3 regions of the Streptomyces sp. NPDC093018 genome follow, and region 1 is predicted to be linked to each of the others. Evidence: riboswitches for the same ligand, from Rfam matches in the RefSeq annotation. Region 1 holds a riboswitch; each other region holds the start of a gene.
What was found. A riboswitch is a leader RNA that binds a small molecule or an ion and turns the genes downstream of it on or off. The one in region 1 is predicted to bind cobalamin.
Positions count from the first base shown of each region.

Region 2: it holds a riboswitch for cobalamin, as region 1 does, so the genes downstream of both, AB0N90_RS10185 (cobalamin biosynthesis protein) here and nrdI (class Ib ribonucleoside-diphosphate reductase assembly flavoprotein NrdI) in region 1, are expected to answer to the same signal.
Region 3: it holds a riboswitch for cobalamin, as region 1 does, so the genes downstream of both, AB0N90_RS04735 (ribonucleoside-diphosphate reductase subunit alpha) here and nrdI (class Ib ribonucleoside-diphosphate reductase assembly flavoprotein NrdI) in region 1, are expected to answer to the same signal.

Region 1 is NZ_JBFBFF010000018.1:94,787-98,053, reverse strand. It holds gene metE (5-methyltetrahydropteroyltriglutamate--homocysteine S-methyltransferase) at 1-1,051, shown strand, start outside; gene AB0N90_RS31025 (hypothetical protein) at 1,138-1,485, shown strand; cobalamin riboswitch at 1,551-1,774, shown strand; gene nrdI (class Ib ribonucleoside-diphosphate reductase assembly flavoprotein NrdI) at 1,946-2,377, shown strand; gene nrdE (class 1b ribonucleoside-diphosphate reductase subunit alpha) at 2,374-3,267, shown strand, end outside.
Region 2 is NZ_JBFBFF010000003.1:626,014-629,280, reverse strand. It holds gene AB0N90_RS10195 (inorganic phosphate transporter) at 68-1,336, shown strand; gene AB0N90_RS10190 (hypothetical protein) at 1,368-1,595, shown strand; cobalamin riboswitch at 1,749-1,892, shown strand; gene AB0N90_RS10185 (cobalamin biosynthesis protein) at 1,991-2,944, shown strand; gene AB0N90_RS10180 (cobyric acid synthase) at 2,941-3,267, shown strand, end outside.
Region 3 is NZ_JBFBFF010000002.1:192,255-195,521, forward strand. It holds gene AB0N90_RS04735 (ribonucleoside-diphosphate reductase subunit alpha) at 1-1,476, opposite strand, end outside; cobalamin riboswitch at 1,599-1,734, opposite strand; gene mctP (monocarboxylate uptake permease MctP) at 1,860-3,267, opposite strand, start outside.

The DNA.
Region 1 (3,267 bases):
GCCGTACCCCGAGCGCACCGCCGCGCAGCGCGCCCGGCTCGGGCTGCCCCTGCTGCCCACGACGACGATCGGATCGTTCCCGCAGACCGGTGAACTGCGCACCGCACGCGCCGACTTGCGGGCGGGCCGGATCGACACCGCCGGGTACGAGGAGCGCATCAAGGCCGAGATCCGGGAGGTGATCGGCTTCCAGGAGAAGGCCGGTCTCGACGTCCTGGTGCACGGCGAGGCCGAACGCAACGACATGGTGCAGTACTTCGCCGAGCAGCTCACCGGCTACCTCGCCACCCAGCACGGCTGGGTCCAGTCGTACGGCACCCGGTATGTGCGGCCGCCGATCCTGGCCGGCGACATCTCCCGTCCCGAGCCGATGACGGTGCGCTGGACGTCGTACGCCCAGTCGCTCACCGACCGCCCGGTCAAGGGCATGCTCACCGGTCCGGTCACCATGCTCGCCTGGTCCTTCGTCCGCGACGACCAGCCGCTCGGGGACACCGCGCGGCAGGTGGCGCTCGCGCTGCGGGACGAGGTCAATGACCTTGAGCTGGCGGGGACTTCGGTGATCCAGGTGGACGAGCCCGCGCTGCGCGAGACGCTGCCGCTGCGCGCCGCCGACCGGCCCGGGTATCTGGACTGGGCGACCGAGGCGTTCCGGCTGAGCACCTGCGGGGTGCGCCCGGACACCCAGATCCACACGCACATGTGCTACGCCGAGTTCGGTGACATCGTGCGGGCCATCGACGATCTCGACGCCGATGTGATCAGCCTGGAGGCGGCCCGCTCCCATATGCAGGTCGCCCGCGAACTGGCCGACCACGGCTATCCGCGCGAGGCCGGTCCCGGTGTCTACGACATCCACTCCCCGCGCGTCCCGAGCGCCGAGGAGGCGGCCGGGCTGCTGCGCACCGGGCTCGGGGCGATCCCGGCGGAGCGGCTGTGGGTCAACCCGGACTGCGGACTGAAGACCCGCGGCTGGCCGGAGACCCGCGCGTCCCTGGAGAACCTGGTCGCGGCCGCGCGCACCGTCCGCGAGGAGCTGGCCGGGGCCTGATCCACACCCGGCGGCGGGGCCGGGGCGCACGCGTCCCGGCCCCGCCCGGCAGCACAGCCACCGCAGGAGCAGGAGGGGGCCCGACGGTGAGACACGAACCGCAGGACGTCGTGGTGGACGGGCGGCCCCTGGTCGCCGTGCCCGCGAAGGACCTGGAGAGCCTGCTCGCGATGCGCCGGCAACTGGGCAGTCAGACGGCCCGGATGCGCGCCCTGCGGGACACGCTCTTCGACACGGTGGAGTTCCTGGAGCAGCTGGCCGAGGTCCTGGCCGGCGAGCGGGAGCCCGCCCCGCACGAGCCGCACGCGGAACTCGGGGCCGGGCACGCCGAACTGGTCGCGGGCATACGGCAGCGCGCCCGGGACCTCCGCGCCGTCACGGGCGCGGGGCGCGCGGCGAAGGACCGCCGGGGCCGCCCCGCCCGGCACACTTAGGTATACCTAAGTTTCACCCGCGACACAACATCTGGGGCTGTGCACCCCAGGCGAGTTCTAGATGTAGTGTTGAACGCGCTGGTGGTTCGCCGGGCGCCGTGGTGTCCGGTGAGGCAAGAGGGAACCCGGTGGGAATCCGGGACTGCCCCGCAGCGGTGAGCGGGAACGACCGCCGTCATACGCACTGGACCCGGTGAGACGGGTCTGGGAAGCGACGGCCGGTAGGTGTCCTCAGGCGATGAGGACGTGCCCGCGAGTCCGAAGACCTGCCACCGGCGCGTACGCCGACGGACGGCGTGCGCGCTTCGAGGCCCCGAGGGAGGGCCGCGTGGCCGTCGTACGGACCCCGGGGCCCGGCGTGTGTTTCTCCGCCCGCCCCGATGCCCGCCTCGCGTGCCGCCGCGCCCTCCTCCCGGTTCTCGGAGCCGGACGGGAACGAGCGAGAGGAGGCGGCGGACCGATGAGCGGTCTCGTGTATTTCTCCAGCGTCTCGGAGAACACCCGGCGCTTCGTGGCGAAGCTGGGTCTGCCCGCGACGCGCATCCCCCTGCACCCGCGCCGCACCGGCATGCCGGTGGTGACCGAGCCGTACGTGCTGATCACACCGACGTACGGCGGCGGCGAGCGCGCGGGCGCGGTGCCCAGGCAGGTGATCGGCTTCCTGAACATCGAGGCCAACCGGGCGCTGCTGCGCGGGGTGATCTCCTCGGGCAACACCAACTTCGGCGCCGACTACTGCCTGGCCGGCCGGGTGATCGCGGCGAAGTGCCGGGTCCCGGAGCTGTACCGATTCGAATTGCTGGGCACGGACCGCGATGTCCGTGCCGTGCGGGAAGGACTGCGGACATTTTGGACACGAGGGGCATCGGCGGCGGGGCGGTCGGCGGCATGAGCGAGCGGGAACCGGTCGGGACGCGCAAGGACCACCACGCGCTGAACGCCATGCTGAACATGTACGACTGCGAGGGCCGCATCCAGTTCGACAAGGACCGTGAGGCCGTACGCCAGTACTTTCTCCAGCACGTCAACCCGAACACGGTGGTGTTCGGGACGCTGAAGGAGAAGACCGGCCATCTGATCGAGAACGAGTACTACGAGGAGGCGGTGTTCCGGGGCTACGACTGGGAGTTCACCGAGCGCCTGTACCGGCAGGCGTACGCCCATGAGCACCGGTTCCGCACCTTCCTCGGCGCGTTCAAGTACTACACCTCGTACGCCCTGAAGACCTTCGACGGCTCCCGCTATCTGGAGCGCTACGAGGACCGGGTGGTCGCCACCGCGCTGTATCTCGGCGCCGGGGACGAGGAGTTGGCGTCCCGGCTGGTGGACGAGATGATGACGGGCCGCTTCCAGCCGGCCACCCCGACCTTCCTCAACGCGGGCAAGGCGCAGCGCGGCGAGCTGGTCTCCTGCTTCCTGCTGCGGGTGGAGGACAACCTGGAGTCCATCGGGCGCGGGGTCAACTCCGCGCTCCAGCTGTCGAAGCGGGGCGGCGGCGTGGCGCTGCTGCTGACGAACCTGCGCGAGCAGGGCGCGCCGATCAAGCGGATCGAGAACCAGGCGTCCGGTGTCGTCCCGGTGATGAAGCTGCTGGAGGACTCCTTCTCGTACGCCAACCAGCTGGGCGCACGCCAGGGCGCGGGCGCGGTGTATCTGCACGCCCATCACCCGGACATCATGCGGTTCCTGGACACCAAGCGGGAGAACGCGGACGAGAAGATCCGCATCAAGACCCTCTCGCTCGGTGTGGTCGTCCCCGACATCACCTTCGAACTCGCCAAG
Region 2 (3,267 bases), on a different contig from region 1:
TCATCTTCCGTTCACCCAGGTTGCCTACGTTCATCCGGACAACGACCTCGAATGATTGTCTGGGTAAATGGAAAGCTTCTCGCTGATCCTCGCGATTGTGGTGGTTACCGCACTCGCGTTTGATTTCACGAACGGTTTCCACGACACCGCGAACGCGATGGCCACCACCATCTCCACCGGCGCGATGAAGCCGAAGCTCGCGGTAGCCATGTCCGCCACCCTCAACCTGGTGGGCGCCTTCCTCTCCGTGGAGGTCGCCAACACGATCTCCAAGGGACTCGTCGACGAGAGCGGCATCCGCCCCGAGGTCATCTTCGCCGCCCTGGTCGGCGCGATCCTCTGGAACCTGCTGACCTGGCTGGTGGGCCTGCCCTCCAGTTCCTCGCACGCCCTGATGGGCGGTCTGATCGGCGCCGCCGTCGCCTCCGCCGGATTCGGCGCCGTGCACGGCGGCGTCCTGGTCACCAAGGTGCTGCTGCCCGCGGTCGCCGCGCCGGTCGTGGCGGGTGTCGCCGCCCTGGTGGCCACCCGGCTCTCCTACAAGGCCGGCACCAAGGCCGAGGGCGAGGCCACCCGCAAGGGCTTCCGCGTCGGCCAGGTCGCCTCCGCCGCGCTGGTCTCCCTCGCGCACGGCACCAACGACGCGCAGAAGACGATGGGCATCATCACCCTCGCGCTGATCGCGGGCGGCGCCATCGCCCCCGGCTCCAACCCTCCCACCTGGGTGATCCTCTCCGCGGGCCTGGCCATCGCGCTCGGCACCTACATCGGCGGCTGGCGCATCATCCGCACCATGGGCACGGGCCTGACCGATCTGGAGCCCCGTCAGGGCTTCGCCGCGCAGACCAGTGCCGCGACCGCCATCCTGGCCTCCTCCCACCTCGGCTTCTCCCTCTCCACCACGCATGTCGTCTCCGGCGCGGTGATGGGTTCGGGCCTCGGCCGCAAGGGCGGTGTGGTCCGCTGGTCCACCGCGACCCGGATGACCGTCGCCTGGGTGCTCACCCTGCCGGCCGCCGCGCTGGTCGGCGCGGGCGCCGAGGCCGTCACCGAACTCGGTGACGGGGGCACCGCCGCCGTCGCCGTCTTCCTGATCGCCGCGAGCGCCTGGATCTACAAGCTGTCCCGGCGCGAGGTCATCGACCACACCAATGTGGTCGCCGACCCGGCCGCGGAGCCCTCCGGCGTGGTGACCACCGCCATCGCCGCGGTGAGCCCCCCGCCCACGGGCGCGATCACCGAGGACCTGACGGCCACCATCCCGGCCCCCGCGCAGGCTCCGGCCGCCGAGACGTCGGCCCCCGCCGCCTCGGCCCCGCCGGCCGCCACCGTCTGACCCCGAGCCCGTTCACCAAGGAAGCATTCCCATGAAGATCGACTGGGCGTCCATCGGCTCCGTCTTCGGCGTCAGCCTCGCGTTCACCGTGGGCCTGGTGGTCCTGTTCACCCTCGGCGTCAACGGCCTCGCCCGGCGCGAGAAGGCCGCGGCCGAGGGCGGCACCGCCACGCTCGCCGTCACCGGCGCCTACGTCTGCTTCGCGGCCTGCGCGGCGGCGGTGGCGTACGGCATCCTCCTGATCGTCTCCAAGTCCTGAGCCCGGGGCCCAGGCCCCGGCAGTTCCCGAAGGCTCCCCTGCGCCGCCCGCGGCAGGGGAGCCTCTCGCGTGCCCGGACCCCCCCCTGGTGCGGGAACACCCCTCGTGGTGTGGGAATCTGCACACTCCCGCAGGTCAACGGCAAGTTGACGGCCGTTCCGAGGGCGTGGTGGACTTCCCACGCCATCTACGGCAGCAGAAGAGGAAGCCGGTGCGAATCCGGCGCGGTCCCGCCACTGTCACCGGGGAAGAACCCCCGGGTAGCCAGGAACTCTCGCCGCCGGATCACGTCGAACCAGGGCGCGGACACCCTGAGTGAGGACACATCGCCATGCTCGGCTGCCGAAGGACCAGTACCAGGACCACTGTCGCGGTGACCACGGCCGACTGAGCCGATGGCCGCCGATCGCAGTTACGCGTACGGCGCCGCCGCCGGACTTCTCGGCGACCTCCTCCTCGGCGATCCCCGCCGCGGGCATCCGGTCGCCGCGTTCGGGCGCGCGGCCGCCGCTGTCGAAGGCGCGTTGTGGCACGACCACCGCGGCTGGGGCGCTCTGCACACCACCGTGTGCGCCGGTGGCGCCGTCGCGCTCGGCGCGCTGGCCGCCCGTGCCGTACGCCCCTGCCCCGCCGCGTCCGTCGCCCTGACCGCCGCGGCCACCTGGGCCGTCGTCGGCGGCACCTCACTCGCCCGCGAGGCGCAGGCCATCGGGGCCGCCCTGACGGCCGGGGACATCGAGGCGGCCCGCGCCCGGCTGCCGCATCTGTGCGGCCGGGACCCGCAGGCGCTGGACGCCGACGGGATCGCGCGGGCCGTGGTCGAGTCGGTCGCCGAGAACACCTCCGACGCGGTCGTGGGCGCCCTGGTGTGGGGCGCGGTCGCCGGGGTGCCGGGACTGCTGGGCTTCCGGGCCGTCAACACCCTGGACGCCATGGTGGGTCACAAGTCCCTCAGGCACCGCCGCTTCGGCTGGGCGTCCGCGCGCCTGGACGACGTGGCCGGCTGGCCGGGGGCGCGGCTGACCGCCGTCCTCGCCGCCGCGGCCGGACCCGATCCGCGCGGCGCCGTACGGGCGTGGCGCGCCGACGCCCGCCGCCATCCGAGCCCCAACGCCGGTCCCGTGGAGGCCTCCTTCGCGGGCGCCCTCGGCGTGCGCCTGGGCGGCACCCTCTCCTACGGCGGTCGCGTCGAGCACCGTCCCGTACTGGGCGGCGCCACCGGACGGGCCGTACAGGTCCCCGACATCGGACGGGCCGTACGGCTCTCCCGGCGCGTCGGCCTGCTCGCGCTCGGCACCACGGTCGCCGCGCGCCTCCTCGTCAACGGACTGAAGGGACGCGGGAAATGAACGGTGGTCTCCTCGTCGCCGGCACCACCTCCGACGCCGGAAAGAGCGTCGTGACGGCCGGGATCTGCCGGTGGCTGGTGCGCCAGGGTGTGAAGGTCGCGCCGTTCAAGGCGCAGAACATGTCCCTCAACTCCTTCGTCACCCGGGAGGGCGCCGAGATCGGGCGGGCCCAGGCCATGCAGGCCCAGGCGTGCCGGATCGAGCCGACCGCGCTGATGAACCCCGTGCTGCTCAAGCCCGGCGGCGAGCAGAGCAGCCAGGTGGTGCTGCTGGGCAAGCCGGTGGGCGAGATGAGCGCGCGCGGCTACCACGGCGGGCGCCGG
Region 3 (3,267 bases), on a different contig from region 1:
GGTCGGGTAGAAGTTGATGTCCACGACGCGGTCGAGGAAGGTGACGGCCGTGCGCACGGTCTCGTCCAGGCGCGCCCAGTCGATGTCCCCGTCGACCACGAAGGCGCCGAGGTTGACGGAGCCCAGGTTGCAGACCGCCGTCTCGCCGTCGTTGGTGACCTCCAGGATCTCCGTGCAGAGGTTGGAGGAGTGGATGACCTGGCCCGGCTCGGCGGTCTGGTTGGCGGTGCGGTTGGCGGCGTCCTTGAACGTCATCCAGCCCTGACCGGTCTGCGCGAGGGTGCGCATCATGCGGCCGTACAGCTCACGGGCCGGCATGGTCTTCTTCGCGAGGCCCTTGCGCTCCGCCTCGCGGTAGGCGGCGTCGAACTCCGCGCCGTACAGGTCCACCAGCTCGGGCACGTCCGCCGGGGAGAACAGCGACCACTGCCCGTCGGCGTTGACCCGGCGCATGAACTCGTCCGGCACCCAGTGCGCGAGGTTCAGATTGTGCGTACGGCGGGCGTCCTCACCGGTGTTGTCCCGCAGCTCCAGGAACTCCTCCAGGTCGGAGTGCCAGGTCTCCAGGTACACCGCGGCCGCGCCCTTGCGCCGGCCGCCCTGGTTCACCGCGGCCACCGAGGCGTCCAGCGTCTTCAGGAACGGCACGATGCCGTTGGAGTGCCCGTTCGTACCGCGGATCAGCGAACCGCGGGCGCGGATACGGGAGTACGACAGACCGATGCCGCCGGCGTGCTTGGAGAGCCGGGCGACCTGGTGGTAGCGGTCGTAGATGGAGTCCAGCTCGTCCAGCGGGGAGTCGAGGAGGTAGCAGGACGACATCTGGGGGTGCCGGGTGCCGGAGTTGAACAGGGTGGGGGAGGAGGGCAGGTAGTCGAGCCTGCTCATCAGGCCGTAGAGCGCGGCGACCTCGTCCACGGAGCGGGCCGAGTCGTCCTCGGCGAGGCCGGCGGCGACCCGCAGCATGAAGTGCTGGGGCGTCTCGATGACCTGACGGGTGATCGGGTGGCGCAGCAGATAGCGGCTGTGCAGGGTGCGCAGGCCGAAGTAGCCGAAGCGGTCGTCGGCGGCGCGGTCGATCAGGTCGTCGAGCCGGGCGGCGTGGATCCGGGTGAACTCGGCCGTCCGGTCGGCGATGAGCCCCTCGCGGTGTCCGACGGCGACCGACTCGGTGAAGGACGTCACGCCCTGCGAGGCGGCCTCGGCGCGGATGGAGATGGTCAGCAGCCGGGCGGCGAGCCGGGAGTACGCGGGGTCCTCGGAGATCAGTCCGGCCGCGGCCTCGGTGGCGAGCTCGCGCAGCTCCGTCTCGTCGGCGCGGGCGGAGCGGCCGCGCAGCGCGGCGGCGGCGACCCGGCCCGGATCGGCGTCGGGGAGGTCCCCGGTCAGCTCGGTCAGGGTCCGCAGCAGCGCGGTACCGGGACCGTCGTTCTCCAGGCCCTGGGCTGAAGCCGGTTCGGCTGGCGCGATGGTCACGTGGGGCTCTCCCTCGCTCGGCACGGGGCCTGGCGGAGGGCAGGGGCAGTCACGAGCGCACAGGGCGTCGCGTCCACCGGCCCACTCCGCGAGGCCCGGACGTCTCAGAGCACCCGAACCGGTGGGCCGGGTGCGCTGCCGGCAGGTCCTCGGACTGATCCCCGTGCGCGGATACGCACAAGTACACCGTTGCGGGACAGTTCCGGATTCGCACCGGATTCCCCTGCGACGACAGCGACCATGAGCATACATCTAGTGCCGGGTCGTCATGCCACCCCCAGATGTTGTGTCACCTTGTGTCTACGGGGGGTATGCGAAACGGGCCGCCGACGCCTTGGCGCCGACGGCCCGTCCCTGGTCGCCCGGGTCCCCCGGGCGCCTCGCTAGTGCGTGCTGCCCGCCGTGGCCGGCGGCAGTTCGACCGCCACGCCCGGGTCGCCCGCGTCCGCCGTGTAGTCCTCGGGACGGGTCTCGTCGACGCCCTCGGGGGCCTTCACGGCCTTCAGGACGACGGTCAGGACGACCGTGACGAGGACGTTGAGGACGAAGGCCGTCATGCCGATGTAGCCGATCTGGCCGATGCCCGGGATGTCGTCGGCGGAGCCGCCGAAGTGCTTCTGGGTCGGAGAGGCGACACCGTACGCGGCGAGGGTGCCGTAGACCATGCCGACCGCCCAGCCCGCGAGCAGCGCCCAGCGGTGGAACCAGCGGGTGAACAGACCGCCGACCAGGGCCGGGAAGGTCTGCAGGATCCAGATGCCGCCGAGCAGCTGGAAGTTGATGGCGACCGTCTTGTCCATGCCCAGTACGAAGATCAGCGCGCCGACCTTCACCAGCAGCGACACGAACTTGGAGACCTGCGCCTCCTGCTTCGGCGTGGCGTCCGGCTTGATGAAGTCCTTGTAGATGTTGCGCGTGAACAGGTTCGCCGCCGCGATCGACATGATCGCCGCCGGCACCAGCGCGCCGATGCCGATCGCCGCGAACGCCACACCGGTGAACCAGTCCGGGAACATGTCCTCGAACAGCTGCGGGATCGCCAGCTGCCCGTTGGTGACCTTCACCCCGGCCGCGATCGCCATGAAGCCCAGCAGCGCCAGCAGGCCCAGCATCAGGGAGTACAGCGGCAGGATCGTGGTGTTGCGCCGGATCACGTTACGGCTCTTGGAGGAGAGCGTTGCGGTGATCGAGTGCGGGTACATGAACAGCGCGAGCGCGGAACCGAGCGCCAGCGTGGCGTACGTCCACTGCCCGGCGGGCGCCGGCGCGAGCGCCCCGCGTGGTTTGCCGGTGGCCGGATTGACCTGGCTGAACGCGTGGGCCGCCTTGGCGAAGATGTCGTCGAACCCGCCCAGCTTGATCGGGATGTAGATGATCGCCACCAGGATGACGAGGTAGATCAGGCCGTCCTTGACGAACGCGATCAGCGCGGGCGCCCGCAGCCCCGAGGAGTACGTGTACGCCGCCAGCACCGCGAACGCGATCAGCAGCGGCAGGTCCTTCACGAACCCGTTGGTGTTCTCGCCGCCGCCGACGCCCATCACGTCCAGCACCGCCTGGATGCCGACGAGCTGGAGCGCGATGTACGGCATCGTCGCCAGGATGCCGGTCACCGCGACCGCGAGCGACAGGCCCTTCGAGCCGAACCGGCCGCGCACGAAGTCGGAGGTGGTGACGTAGCCGTGCCGGTGCGAGACCGACCACAGCCGCGGCAGGAAGGTGAAGATCAGCGGGTAGACCAGGATCGTGTACGGCACCGCGAAGAAGCCGGACGCGCCCGCCGCGTAGATC